3 regions of the Specibacter sp. NPDC057265 genome follow, and region 1 is predicted to be linked to each of the others. Evidence: predicted binding sites of a transcription regulator. Region 1 holds the regulator's gene; each other region holds the start of a gene.
The links. The regulator HrcA, encoded in region 1, represses chaperone genes, less so after heat shock. The targets are predictions, from matches to a motif close to TTNGCACTCGNNNNNNNCGAGTGCNAA.

Region 1 (4,795 bases):
TGGTGGGGCATCGGCCCCGGCGCGCACTCCCACATGGGCGGGGTGCGGTGGTGGAACGTCAAACACCCCACCGCCTACGCGAACCGTCTGGGGGCGGGGGAGTCGCCCGCGGCCGGACGTGAAATCCTCGACGGCCCCACGCGGGACATGGAACGCATCATGCTCCTGTCGCGCATTTCCCAGGGGCTGGAACTGAACAGCCTCAGCGAAGGGGCGCGCCGCGCCGTCGCAGGCCTTATTGCCCAGGAACTTGTTGACCCGGCGCAGGCTTTTGCCGGCAGGCTGGTGCTCACGCTCAAGGGCCGGCTGTTGGGCGACGCCGTGACCCGGGCACTGCTGGACTGACGTTTCCGGGCCCGCGCCGCTATTTCAGCAGCCGCAGATTCAAGGCGTAACGGTAGGGCTGGCCACGGTTGACCCGGACCGCCGCAATGACTGAAAAGACAGTCAAAAACACCCACAGCAAAATCGCCAGCAGGGCAAACAGGGAACCCAGCCCGGGATCAACGAAGGAGACCGCCAGCCCCACCACATTCAACAGCACCGCCAGGATGGTCGGTGGCAGGGTGAAGTTCAGCGCCTCAAAGGACTCCTGGGCGGTAAAGGGCCCGCGTGCGCCGAAGGTCTTGTAAATGACGAACGCCGGGATGCAGCCAAGAATGCCGCCGCAGTGCGCAAGAAAAGCCCATTGCCTGTCCTCGGCCGGGGTCAGCGGGCCCGGGGAGGCGCCTTGCGGAACAGGGAAACTCACTATGGCAGGCCTTTCAACAAGCGAAAACTACAGGGTCCGCCAGCGGCAGGCCCTGCCTCTAGGATACTGGTGCGGTGAGGAAGTCAATGACTTCCTCCACCCGTCCCAGCAGGGACGCCTCCAGGTCGGCGTAGGAATTGACCCGCGACAACAGCCGCTGCCACCCCAGCCCCACATCCTCGGCGGTGCTGTGCGGCCAGCCAAAGGCCTGCAGAATTCCCTTTTTCCACTCCACGCCGCGCGGAATGACAGGCCAAGCCGGAATGCCCAGAACAGCCGGCCTGATGGCCTGCCAGACATCCACATAGGGGTGGCCCACCACCAGCACGTGCCCGCGCACACCGGGGGCCTGCATGAGATTGGCCACAATCCGGCTTTCCTTCGAGCCGGGCACCAGGTGGTCCACCAATATTCCCAGGCGGCGGTGGGGCCCGGGGGCGAAGGCCGCCACGGCTGCGTTGAGATCGTCAATGCCGCGCAACGGTTCAACCACTATGCCCTCCACCCGCAGATCGTCCCCCCAGACCTTCTCCACCAGTTCGGCGTCGTGCTTGCCTTCCACCCAGATGCGGCTGGCCTTTGCCACCTTGGCCCGGACATCGGCGACCTTGACCGAGCCGGAGGCGGTGCGCTGCCTAGACGGAGCCACGGCCACTGTGGGAGCCACCAGTTCCACCGGTTCGCCTTCGAGCAGAAAGCCAAAACCCAGCGGGAAGGCACGGATTTTTTCACGCCTGTCGGCCAGTTCCACAATGTGCATGCCGCCGGACTTTTCCAAACGGACCACGGCACCGACCCACCCCGTCTGGACGTCCTCCAGAACCAGGCCGGACCGGGCCTGCACCTTGCGAAGCGTCCGCGGGGCCGGGGCGCTGAGGTCCTGCGGACCCCACTGGTTGTCATGCACGTTGGGAACCTTCACTTCGCAAAAGAATGGGGCCAACGCTCGGAGCGAACGTGGCGTGGCGGCAAAGTCCATGCTAACTGCTGCTCCCGGCCACAGGGAGCCCGCGGACACGCCAGCCACGGACCAGGGACCCACCGGTGCGGCTGTGAAGGACGGCTCAAAGGTACTAGAATTGGCACTTGGTTCGGTAGAGTGCTAAATGTTGAAACTGCCAAATTCCGCAGGCGGCCGAGGGAGGTGTTGAGCATGAGTGAACCGCGCAAGCTGGAGGTTTTGCGGGCCATTGTGGAAGATTACGTGCACACCCGCGAACCCGTCGGCTCCAAGGCGCTGGTGGAGCGCCACCACCTGGGCGTGTCCAGCGCCACCATCCGCAATGACATGGCGGCGCTGGAGGAAGAAGGGCTGATCATTGCCCCGCACACCAGTTCCGGGCGCATCCCCACCGACAAGGGCTACCGGCTCTTTGTCGACCAGCTTTCCAGCGTCAAGCCGCTCTCGGCGGCTGAACGCCGTGCCATCTCGGTATTGCTGGAAGGTTCCACCAACCTCGACGACGTGCTCGAGCGCACGGTGCGGGCCCTGGCCCAGCTGACCAACCAGGTGGCGGTGGTGCAGTACCCGCGTTCGGCCACGGCCACCGTGCGGCACATAGAATTCGTCTCCCTGGCCGCCCGGCAGGTGCTGGTGGTGCTCATTTTGGCCTCCGGCAAGGTGGAGCAGACAGTCATTGACGCGGGCACCGACGTTGACGACGACGCCCTGGCCGGTCTGCGGCAGACCTTTCTGGCTGCCTTGAACGGATTGGCGGTGGCGAAGATCCCCGCGGTGGCTGCGGCCACCTTTGAAACCGTCCCCCCGGTGCTGCAGGGCCCGGCAATGCGTCTGGCGCAGGGCCTGGCTGCGCTGGCCCAGCATGCCAGGGATGACAGGATTGTCATGGCGGGCACGGCCAATCTGGCCCGCTCCAACCACGACTTTCCACTGAGCATTGGTCCGGTCCTGGACGCCTTGGAGGAGCAGGTGGTGCTGTTGCGCCTGCTTGAAGCCATGGCGCAGGACTCCCTGGGCATGGCAGTGGTCATTGGCCGGGAAAACCCGCATCATTCCCTGGCCGAGGCATCGGTGGTCGCCAGCACCTACGGCCCCGGCGAGAGCGCCAAGCTCGGCGTGGTGGGACCCACGCGGATGGACTATCCCAACACCATGTCCAGCGTGCGCGCAGTGGCACAATACTTGTCCAGAATTTTGGCCGGCTGACCAGCCGCCCATCCATGTAAAGAGAGCAGCACTTTGAACCACTACGACACCCTGGGCGTCTCGCGTGACGCCACCGCCGAGGAAATTAAGAAGTCCTACCGCAAGCTTGCCCGCAAGCTGCACCCCGACGTCAACGACGCCCCCGATGCGCAGGACCGGTTCAAGGCCGTCACACACGCCTACGAGGTGCTTTCGGACCCGCAGAAGCGCCGCGTCTACGACACCACCGGGAATGAAAACGGCAGCAGCAACGGCGGCGGCGGCGGTGGCGGAGCCGACGGCTTCGCCTTCCAGGACATCTTCGAAACCTTCTTTGGCGGTGGCGGCGGCGGTGGTGGCGGCGGCCGCGGTCCGGCCTCGCGCACCCGCCGCGGCCAGGACGCCTTGATCACGGTCCGCGTGGAACTGAAGGAGGCCGTTTTCGGCGTCAACAAGAAACTGGAGATTGACACCGCCGTCACCTGCCCCACCTGCGACGGCGGCTGCTGCCGCCCCGGCACGCACCCCACCACCTGCGACGTCTGCCACGGCAGCGGACAGATCCAGCGCCCCATGCGGTCCATTTTGGGCAATGTCATGACCTTGGCCACCTGCAACTCCTGCCAGGGCTTTGGCACCATGATCCTGGACCCCTGCAACGAGTGCATGGGTGAGGGCCGGGTGCGCAACCGCCGCAGCCTGACCATCAAGGTCCCCGCCGGCGTCAGCACCGGCACCCGCATCCAGCTCGGCGGACAGGGTGAAGCCGGCCCCGCCGGGGGTCCCGCCGGTGACCTCTACGTGGAGATGAAGGTCGCCAATGATCCCGAGTTCATGCGCGAAGGCGATGACCTGCACGCCACCCTCAGCGTGCCCATGACGGCTGCGGCGCTGGGCACCGAACTGAGCTTTGACACCTTCGACGGCGAGCAGCCCATCAGCATCAAGTCCGGCACGCAGTCCGGTGAAGTGGTCAACCTGCGCAACCTGGGCGTCACACACCTGCGCGGCGCGGGCCGCGGGGACTTGAAGGTGCACATCCATGTGGAAACCCCCACCAAGGTCGACGCCGAGCAGGAGGCACTGTTGAAGCAGCTTGCGGCCCTGCGCGGCGAAGGCTTCACCGAGGGCAGGCTGGTCTCCAGCGGCGGCGTCTTTGCCCGTCTGCGCGACAAGCTGGGCAACCTCTAAACCATGTCCAATCCGGTCTTCTACGCAGCCGCCGCGGAGCTGGGCCCGCTGGTGCCCGGGGAACGTTTTGCCCTGGCCGGCGCGGAAGGCCGGCACGCCACCACCGTGAAGCGGCTTTCCGCCGGTGAGGCGGTGGACCTTTGCGACGGCGCCGGGCTGCGTCTGGGCTGCACGGTGGCTGAAGCGGCCCCCGGGGTGCTGACGGTGCTGGTGCACCAGGTCGTGCACGAGCCGGCTCCGACGCCCACCTTGACCTTGGTGCAGGCCCTGGCCAAGGGCGACCGTGACGCGCTGGCCATTGAAATGGCCACCGAGCTGGGCATTGATGCCGTGGTGCCCTGGCAGGCGGAACGGTCCATTGTCCGTTGGAAGTTGGACAAGGCGCTCAAGGGGCAGGAGAAATGGCGGCAGGTTGTCACCGCCGCCGCGAAGCAGGCCCGCCGCGCCACCATTCCGCAGCTGGGGTCCCTGGCCGGCACGGCAGGGGTGTGTGAACTCATTGCCGACGCTGATTTGGCCTTGATCCTGCACGAGGAGGCCAAAGACCCCGTGGCGGCGGTGGCCCGCGCCTGGAGCTCCGCCCGGGAGCGGCCGGAGCGTCCGGCCAAGGTGCTCATGGTGGTGGGCCCCGAAGGTGGCATCAGCCCGGCCGAGGTGGCGGCATTTGTCGCCGCGGGGGCCCGCACGGCACTGCTGGGCCACCATGT
Region 2 (4,795 bases), on a different contig from region 1:
GCAAAGGCGTGCCGCCGAGCCGTTTGAGGGTGCCGTCGCTTTTTTCCGCGGCAATGTCCACGGCAAGGTTTTGCACACCACTGAGCAGCATGCCGGCCGCCACCATCCCGGGCACATAGAAGGCCGCCAGCGAAATTCCGCCGCTGCCATCCGGGCTGGTGCCAACATTGCCGCTGTTGCTGAAGGCCACGGCAAAGATGGAGAGCATCATGATGGGAAACAGGAAGGTGAAGAACACCGAGTCCCCCGCCGGAAATACAGCTTCAATTCCAAGGCGGTGCGGGAGGCACCCAACCGCAGGGTTCTCATGCCTGCCTTCCTGCCAGCGGCCCGGAAACCGTGCCTTGTCCCGCCCGGCTGCTGCCCACCATGTCCAGGTAGATGTCCTCCAGGGTGGGCCGGGTGATTTCCAATGCCTCCACTTCGCCGCCGTGCTGGGCATGGAGCCGGGCGGCGAGCGCCGCCGGTTCCACGGTGCGTTCCACGTGCGTCACCCCGTCCTGGCGCCACCGCACCAAGGGAACCTTTGCCTCGGCGCCGCCAATGTCCGCAATGGCCCCAATGTCCACCAGCTTGCCGCCCACAATGATCCCTGCCCGGTCCGCCAAGGTGGCCGCCTCGTCCAAATAATGCGTGGTGAGCAAAATCGTGGTGCCCTCGGCTTTGAGCTGGTTCACCAAATCCCAAAACTGCCGTCTGGCTTCTGGGTCAAAACCCGTGGTGGGTTCATCCAGGAACAAAAGCTTGGGTCTGCCAATGATGCCCAGGGCCACATCGGCCCGGCGCCGCTGCCCGCCGGAGAGTTTGCTGAGGCGGGTGTTGGCCTTCGCCCCCAGGCCCACGGCTTCAATGACTGCCCCCACGTCCCGCGGCCGGGGGTAGTAGCCGGCAAAGTGTTTGAGCTGTTCCAGCACTGTGACGTTGTCGCTCGCACCCGAAGACTGCAGCACAATGCCCAATTGGGACTTCCAGGCCAGGCCGCCATGTGCCGGGTCGCTGCCCAGCACGCTCACCTCGCCGCCGCTGCGGTCACGGTAGCCTTCCAAAATTTCAATGGTGGTGCTTTTGCCTGCACCATTGGGACCCAGGAGCGCAAAGGTTTCCCCGGCTTCAATGTCGAAGCTGACGCCGTCGACGGCCAGCATGGCGCCATAGGACTTCTTCAGATCGCGCACATGGACCAGGCTTGTAGTCATAGGCATATTGTCGCAGTCTGCCGCCATCCGGGCACTGTCCAAAGGAGCCGGCAGCCAATGTGACGGCTGCGCTGGCAGCGAAACCGGCCCCGGCGCCACGGCACATTCCACAGCCAATCTGGCACTCGCCTTGACCGAGTGCTAATCCATTCCCTAGAGTCGGAGTTAGCACTCCCACCCTGAGGGTGCCAACTGTTTATCCTTTGGGCCATGAAGGCACCACCGGCACCGCGACGACGGTGGGCGGCCTTCGCGCGTGGCCCAGGGGACTGCCAGCCATCCATAGAATTTACGTGTGAAGGAGAGGTCCGAGTGTCGGTCTCTATTAAGCCTCTTGAGGATCGTATTGTTGTTCGCCAGCTCGAAGCAGAGCTGACCACCGCCTCCGGTCTGGTGATCCCGGACACTGCCAAGGAAAAGCCCCAGGAGGGCGAAGTTGTGGCAGTTGGACCGGGCCGTGTTGATGACAACGGCAACCGCGTCCCGATCGATGTTGCCGTGGGCGACGTCGTCATTTACTCCAAGTACGGTGGAACCGAGGTGAAGACCGGTGGCGAAGAGCTCCTGGTCCTCTCGGCCCGCGACGTACTCGCCATCGTCGTCAAGTAACGAATCCTTTTTCGTCACTACAACACGTCTGTAAGGGCACCCGCGCCGACACCTGTCACCGAGCCATGGTTCGGCACTGAACAGTTGCCCAGGATTCTTGGGATCCGGCGCGGGGCCTTTGCGTGAAAGGACAATTTGAATGGCAAAGCAGCTTATATTCAACGATGATGCCCGCAAGTCCCTCGAGGCCGGCATCAACAAGTTGGCGGACACCGTCAAGGTGACCCTCGGCCCGCGCGGCCGCAACGTGGTGCTCGACAAGAAGTGGGGCGCCCCCACCATCACCAACGACGGCGTGACCATTGCCCGTGAGGTGGAGCTGGAAGACCCCTACGAGAACCTTGGCGCCCAGCTGGCCAAGGAAGTTGCCACGAAGACCAACGATGTTGCCGGTGACGGCACCACCACGGCCACCGTCCTGGCACAGGCACTGGTCAAGGAGGGCCTGCGCAACGTTGCCGCCGGTGCCGCCCCCGGCGAGCTCAAGCGCGGCATCCAGATTGCAGTGGAGGCCGTTGCTGCCCGCCTGCTGGAAAACGCCCGCCCGGTGGCCGGTGGCCAGGTGGCGGAAGTTGCCGCCATCTCGGCGCAGAGCCAGGAAATTGGCGACCTGCTCGCCGAGGCGTTCGACAAGGTGGGCAAGGATGGTGTGATCACCATTGAAGAGTCCTCCACCACCTCCACCGAACTGGTCCTGACCGAGGGCATGCAGTTCGACAAGGGCTACCTGTCCCCGTACTTCGTCACCGACGCGGAACGCCAGGAAGCCGTCATGGAAGACGCGCTGGTTCTGATCAACCAGGGCAAAATCTCCAACCTGCAGGAATTCCTGCCGTTGCTGGAAAAGGCGCTTGCCGCCAACAAGCCCTTGTTCATCATTGCCGAGGATGTTGACGGCGAGGCGCTCTCCACCTTGATCGTCAACCGTCTGCGCGGCACGCTGAACGTTGTTGCCGTCAAGGCTCCGGGCTTCGGCGACCGCCGCAAGGCCATGCTGCAGGACATTGCGATCCTGACCGGCGCCCAGGTTGTCTCCCCGGAGATTGGCCTGTCCCTGGACCAGGTTGGCCTTGAAGTGCTGGGTACGGCCCGCCGCATCACTGTCACCAAGGACAACACCACCATTGTTGACGGTGCCGGCACGGCCGACGACGTGGCAGCCCGCGTTGCCCAGCTGCGTGCGGAGCTTTCACGCACGGATTCGGACTGGGACAAGGAAAAGCTGCAGGAGCGTCTGGCCAAGCTGGCCGGCGGCATTGGCGTGATCAAGGTTGGCGCAGCCACCGAGGTTGAGCTGAAGGAAAAGAAGCACCGTATTGAGGACGCCGTGTCCGCAACACGTGCAGCCCTGGAGGAAGGCATTGTGGCCGGTGGCGGTTCCGCACTGGTCCAGGCCGCCAAGGCCCTTGACGAAGACCCCAAGGTGACGGCTTTGACGGGCGATGCGGCTACAGCAATCGAGCTGGTCCGCAACGCCGTGGCGCAGCCGCTGCGCTGGATTGCCCAGAACGCGGGCCACGACGGCTACGTTGTGGTGCACAAGGTGGGTGAGCTGGAACCCGGTTCGGGCTTCAACGCAGCCACCGGCGAATACGGCAACTTGATCTCTGACGGCGTCATTGACCCCGTGAAGGTCACCCGTTCTGCCCTTCGCAACGCAGCGTCCATTGCAGCCCTGGTGCTCACCACCGAGGTGCTGGTCACTGACAAGCCGGCAGAGGATGACGAAGCGGCCCACAGCCACTAGTCCTTTACCGCGGTGCCGGCTGCAGACCGGCAGCAAAACGCCGCCGCCCCTTGCCGGGGGCGGCGGCATTTTGCTGTCCGGGCTGTGATGTGTCCCTCTGGAATAGGGTGCGGGCTGCTTTCGTTTTAGACTAATACCAACGCACGGGCCAGCTTCGTAATGACGGACCAGGCCATAGGATGCGCACCCCACCGGTTTTTCCCCGTCAAGGAGCCTTCGTGTCCCAGCCTGAAATTCATGATCCCTTTGCCTTTGTTGGCCTGACCTACGACGATGTTCTGCTCCTGCCCGGGCACACCAACGTCATCCCTTCCGAAGCTGACACCAGTTCGCGGGTCTCCAAGCGCATCACAGTGCAGACCCCGCTGCTGTCCGCGGCCATGGACACCGTCACCGAGTCCCGCATGGCCATTGCCATGGCCCGCCAGGGCGGACTGGGCGTGGTGCACCGCAACCTGTCCATTGAGCGCCAGGCGCAGGAGGTTGATCTGGTCAAGCGCAGCGAATCCGGCATGATCACCAACCCCGTGACCGTTTCCCCGGACGCCACCTTGGCCGACCTGGATGAACTGTGCGCCCGCTTCCGCGTCTCCGGCCTGCCGGTGGTGGATGAAGGCGGACGGCTGGTGGGCATTGTCACCAACCGCGACATTGTCTTCATCCCGGAAAGCGAATACTCCATGCGCCTGGTCCGCGATGTCATGACCCACATGCCGCTGATCACGGGCAAGGTGGGCATCAGCCGCGAGGACGCTTCAGGCCTGTTGGCCAAGAACAAGATTGAAAAGCTGCCCCTGGTTGACGACGCCGGCGTGCTGCGTGGCTTGATCACGGTGAAGGACTTCGCCAAGGCCGAGCAGTACCCCTTGGCCACCAAGGATGACGGGGGACGCCTGCGTGTCGGTGCCGCCATTGGCTTCTTTGGCGACGGCTACGAGCGTGCCATGACGCTTGTGGAAGCGGGGGTTGATGCCTTGTTCGTCGACACCGCCAACGGGCACAGCCAGGGCGTGCTGGAAATGATTGCGCGCCTCAAGAGCGAGAAGTCGGCTGCGCACGTTGACATCATTGGTGGCCAGGCAGCGACCCGTGAAGGCGCCCAGGCCCTGATCGACGCCGGGGCCGACGCCATCAAGGTGGGCGTGGGGCCGGGCTCCATCTGCACCACCCGGGTGGTGGCCGGTGTGGGAGTTCCCCAGATCACCGCCATTTACGAATCCGCCAAGGCCGCCATTCCGGCCGG
Region 3 (4,795 bases), on a different contig from region 1:
GAATGTGCAGCGGCTCCTGCGGCATGTGCGCGGTGGCACGGAAAAGATCCAGCACAGCCATGAGTTCACCCATGTTGTTGGTTCCATGCGGCCAGCCGCCAGCGGCCCAGCAGTCCCCATCCACGTACCAGGCCCATCCTGCGGGCCCGGGATTTCCTAAAGCCGAACCGTCGGCGGCAGCAACAATTGTCATGGAACCATACTTTCAGACTTGACAGGGCATTAAATGCCATGGGCGCCCCCTCCCGCAGTGGAAGGAAGCGCCCGTGGCAGCAAAGGGGTTTATGGGCCCCAGGGATGGGTGCTAGAAGCCGCCCATGCCACCCATTTCGTCGCCGCCACCGGCAGCCGGCGCAGCCTTTTCAGGCTTGTCGGCCACAACGGCTTCGGTGGTGAGGAACAGTCCGGCAATGGAGGCCGCATTCTGCAGGGCAGAGCGGGTCACCTTTACCGGGTCGTTGACGCCTGCGGCGAGCAGGTCCTCGTAGATGCCTGTTGCAGCGTTCAGGCCGTGGCCGGTGGGCAGTCCGCGGACCTTGTCCACGACCACGCCGGGCTCCATGCCTGCGTTGAAGGCAATCTGCTTCAACGGGGCATCAATGGCAACCTTGACAATGTTCGCGCCAGTGGCTTCGTCACCGGTGAGCTGCAGGCCTTCAAAGGCCTTCACGCCGGCCTGGATCAAGGCCACGCCACCGCCGGGGACAATGCCCTCTTCCACAGCTGCCTTGGCGTTGCGCACTGCATCTTCAATGCGGTGCTTGCGCTCCTTGAGCTCAACTTCGGTTGCGGCACCGGCCTTGATGACTGCAACGCCGCCGGCCAGCTTGGCCAGGCGTTCCTGCAGCTTCTCACGGTCGTAGTCCGAGTCGGAGTTTTCAATCTCGGCACGGATCTGGGCCACGCGTCCTGCAATGGCTTCGGCGTCGCCGGCACCATCGACAATGGTGGTCTCGTCCTTGGTGATGACAACCTTGCGGGCCTTGCCCAGCAGGTCAAGGGTGGTGTTTTCCAGCTTCAGGCCCACTTCCTCGGCGATGACCTGGCCACCGGTGAGAATGGCAATGTCGGCCAGCTGGGCCTTGCGGCGGTCGCCAAAGCCGGGGGCCTTGACTGCAACGGACTTGAACAGGCCGCGGATCTTGTTCACGATCAAGGTGGCAAGGGCTTCGCCTTCAACGTCTTCGGCGATGATCAGCAGCGGCTTGTTCGACGCCATGACCTTCTCCAGCACTGCCACAAGATCCTTGACGCTGGAGATCTTGGAGTTGACGATCAGGATGTACGGGTCTTCAAGAACCGTTTCCTGGCGCTCGGTGTCGGTGACGAAGTAGGCGGAAATGTAACCCTTGTCGAAGCGCATGCCTTCGGTGAGTTCCAGTTCCAGGCCGAAGGTGTTGGACTCCTCGACCGTGATGACACCTTCCTTGCCAACCTTGTCCAAAGCCTCGGCAATGAGGGCGCCAATTTCGGGATCGCCGGCGGAGATTGACGCCGTGGCAGCAATCTCTTCCTTGGTCTCGATTTCCTTGGCGGAGGCCAGCAGCTGCTCAATGACGGCTGCAACAGCCTTCTCGATGCCGCGCTTCAGCGACAGCGGGTCGGCACCGGCAGCTACGTTGCGCAGGCCTTCCTTGACCAAGGCCTGTGCCAGGACGGTGGCTGTGGTGGTGCCGTCACCGGCAATGTCGTCAGTCTTCTTGGCGACTTCCTTGACCAGCTCGGCGCCGATCTTCTCGTAAGGGTCGTCGAGTTCAATTTCCTTGGCGATGGAGACACCATCGTTGGTGATGGTGGGGGCACCCCACTTCTTTTCCAGAACAACGTTGCGACCGCGCGGGCCCAAGGTTACCTTGACGGCGTCGGCGAGGATGTTCAATCCACGCTCAAGACCGCGGCGTGCCTCTTCATCAAATGCAATGAGCTTGGCCATGGAGGCTTCAGTCCTTTCGGGACAGTCATTTTCGGATACACAAACCCCATGTGGTGCCCGCGACGGACGGCTTGGTGAGGACCGCTTTCTTTACGGCCCGCAACGAAGCCTCACCCCATGGAGATAATTCTTTACCCTGGTGGCGGCAGCCGGCTAAAAATTAGCAGTCGCCCCCTCAGAGTGCTAACTCAATAATTAGCACTCGACACTCAAGAGTGCAAGCGCGGCGCGGACTATGTGCTTGCGGCGAACGGTCCCTTCAAGCCTTTCAGAGGTCCCCTCAGGCGCCCGGGCCCAGGACCACAGCCAGCGGCAGGCCAAGGTCGGCGGTTTCCAGCACCGTGGGGATCCCCAACAAGGCCGCCAGTGCCTGGGCATTGGCCGTCTGGGTGGCGTCCTGATAGAAAATGACCGAACCGCCCTGCGGCTGTCCTGCCCAGTTGGCTGACGCCGAGACGGTCCAACCATTGGTGGTGACGGTTGCGGCATAGCGGGCAGCCAGGCCGGAGACGCCCGTGGCGTTGTAAATCGCAACGGGCACGGCCGGGTCCACCACTGCAGTGGGCTCCGGGGACGGGGTGGGTGAAGGTGCTGCGGAGGGGGTGGGCGCCACGCTCGGGGCGGCTGTGGTTTCGGCCGCGGTGGCCTCCGGAGTGCTTGCTGGAGCTGCGGCGCTGCTCTGGGCCGCCAGCAGGGGCGCGGAGGACCCCGCATCCGGGGTGTCCAGCAGCCGGGGCAATGCAAAGAACGCCACCAGGCCCACACACAGGGCAGCCACTCCCACCATCAGGATGGGAAGCAAGGAACGTTGGGGCAGTTCCATGGTTGCCCGGTGGACGCCATGGCGTGCCGAACTCTCCGGGACGTCGTCGAATTCATCCCGCGGGTAATTACTCATAGTGCAGTTGTGTCCTTGTGGGTGCTTGGGGGGACCGGTCTGTCAGTTGCCCAGTCGGCGGGCTGACCGGGCCTGTTGGCGCGACACACGTAGTCTACGCAGGCGCTTGACCAGCATGGGGTCGTAGGCCAGCGCCGCCTCCGTGTCAATCAAGGCATTGAGCACTTGATAGTAGTGCACGGCTGAAAGGTCAAATTTTTCCCGGATCGCTTGTTCCTTGGCGCCGGCGTATTTCCACCACTGCCGCTCCAAGTCCAGCATCTGCTCATCGCGGGAACTCAGGGACTCCGCCGCGGCCGGGCTGCCGGGATCCTGCCCTTGGGGGGCTGCTTCAGTCACGCCTGCCCCCTCCCTGAAAAAATCCCTGCACCAACATGAACGTGCCTCTGCCATAAATCAGCCTGCCCTGTCAATGATAAGTGTGAATCACAGCGCTGTCATTCGGGCATGGGCCACAATGGGATTCATGGACAACTTCCCGCCCCCCGCCAACCGCCCCGCGCCCCCTGCAGAAGAGCTGGCGGCGCTGGCCACGCTGCAGTCGGATCCCCTGGCCCTGATGGCCCCCGACTGGGCGCAGACGCTGCATGCCCATGAGCCCACCTTGCGCCGCCTGGGGGCCATGTTGGTCCAGGAGTACGACGCCGGCACCTCCTTCCTGCCCCGTCCCAGCCAGGTGTTGCGCGCCCTGCAGACCCCCTTGGCTGCGGTGAAGGTGCTCATTGTGGGACAGGATCCCTACCCCACTCCAGGGCATTCGGTGGGCTTGGCTTTTTCGGTGGATAAATCCACCCGCCCCCTCCCCCGCAGCCTGAACAACATTTACAAGGAACTGGCCAGCGACCTGGGCATCGTCCCGGCAGCCCACGGCGACCTCAGCGCCTGGGCCGGGCAGGGCGTGCTCCTGCTCAACAGGGTGCTGACAGTGGCGCCTGGAGCAACGGGCTCGCACCGCCGCCGGGGGTGGGAAGAAATCACCGATGCGGTGATTGCCGCCCTGGCCGCACATGCGCAGCCGCTGGTAAGTGTGCTGTGGGGCAGGGATGCCCAGCGCCTGGCACCGCTTTTGGCGGGCACGGCCGTCATTGAGTCCGCCCATCCCAGCCCCCTGTCGGCGTCGCGGGGCTTCTTTGGCTCACGCCCCTTCAGCCGCACCAATGATCTGCTCGCGGCACAGGGCAGCGCGGGCATTGACTGGAAATTGCCCGCATGAACTAGACTCCTTAGGATAACCTAACTTGGCGCTTTCCAGCGCCCCAGGCCGGTTCACCAGCCGGCGACAGGAGTTTGCCGTGAACGAGACCGTCTCCGCCCCACCCGCCCGCAAGCCGCGCCCGCATTTAAGCGTTGTGGTGCTGCGGACCGAGCAGCTGGGCCCGCACATGGTGCGCATTGTGGCAGGGGGTCCGGAACTGGCGAAGTTCGAGCCCAAAGACGCCACGGACATGTACATTAAGATCCACTTCCTGCAGCCCGGAATTGAGTACGCCGAGCCCGTTGACCTTGCCAAGCTGCGCGAGGAGCTGCCGCGTGAGCATTGGCCGGTGACGCGCACCTACACCGTCCGCCGTTTTGATGCCGCGGCGCAGGAACTCACAGTCGATTTTGTGGTCCATGGCGACGCCGGAATAGCCGGGCCGTGGGCGGCGTCGGCCGTTGCCGGGGACCGCATGATCTTCTCCGGGCCCGGCGGCGGCTACACCCCCCAGGCCGACGCCGACTGGCACTTGTTCGCAGGCGACGAATCAGCCCTGCCCGCCATTGCCGCAGCCTTGGAATCCTTGCCGGCCACCGCCCGCGGCCACGCCTTCATCGAGGTGGACACGGCAGCTGACATCCAGGCGCTGGCCAAGCCCGACGGCGTCGAACTTTCCTGGGTGTTGCGCAAGGGCACGGCTCCGGACGCCGGCAACAACTTGGTGGACGCTGTTGCGAAGCTGCCGTGGCCGCAGGGGCAGGCGTGC

Region 2: groES (co-chaperone GroES) is a predicted target of HrcA. The motif match lies at 1,315-1,341, and genes of this name have one in related genera.
Region 3: groL (chaperonin GroEL) is a predicted target of HrcA. The motif match lies at 2,094-2,120, and genes of this name have one in related genera.

Annotation. Positions count from the first base shown of each region.
Region 1 covers NZ_JBHUYE010000026.1:4,054-8,848, forward strand. The annotation lists gene hemW (radical SAM family heme chaperone HemW) at 1-345, shown strand, start outside; gene ACFUCV_RS13925 (DUF4870 domain-containing protein) at 365-751, opposite strand; gene ACFUCV_RS13930 (DUF3097 domain-containing protein) at 810-1,673, opposite strand; gene hrcA (heat-inducible transcriptional repressor HrcA) at 1,905-2,918, shown strand; gene dnaJ (molecular chaperone DnaJ) at 2,952-4,088, shown strand; gene ACFUCV_RS13945 (16S rRNA (uracil(1498)-N(3))-methyltransferase) at 4,092-4,795, shown strand, end outside.
Region 2 covers NZ_JBHUYE010000008.1:120,892-125,686, reverse strand. The annotation lists gene ACFUCV_RS08300 (ABC transporter permease) at 1-238, opposite strand, end outside; gene ACFUCV_RS08295 (ATP-binding cassette domain-containing protein) at 306-1,196, opposite strand; gene groES (co-chaperone GroES) at 1,509-1,805, shown strand; gene groL (chaperonin GroEL) at 1,945-3,552, shown strand; gene guaB (IMP dehydrogenase) at 3,771-4,795, shown strand, end outside.
Region 3 covers NZ_JBHUYE010000003.1:86,699-91,493, reverse strand. The annotation lists gene ACFUCV_RS03575 (RNase H family protein) at 1-193, opposite strand, end outside; gene groL (chaperonin GroEL) at 305-1,933, opposite strand; gene ACFUCV_RS03565 (LytR C-terminal domain-containing protein) at 2,214-2,831, opposite strand; gene ACFUCV_RS03560 (DUF3263 domain-containing protein) at 2,874-3,170, opposite strand; gene ACFUCV_RS03555 (uracil-DNA glycosylase) at 3,298-4,044, shown strand; gene ACFUCV_RS03550 (siderophore-interacting protein) at 4,124-4,795, shown strand, end outside.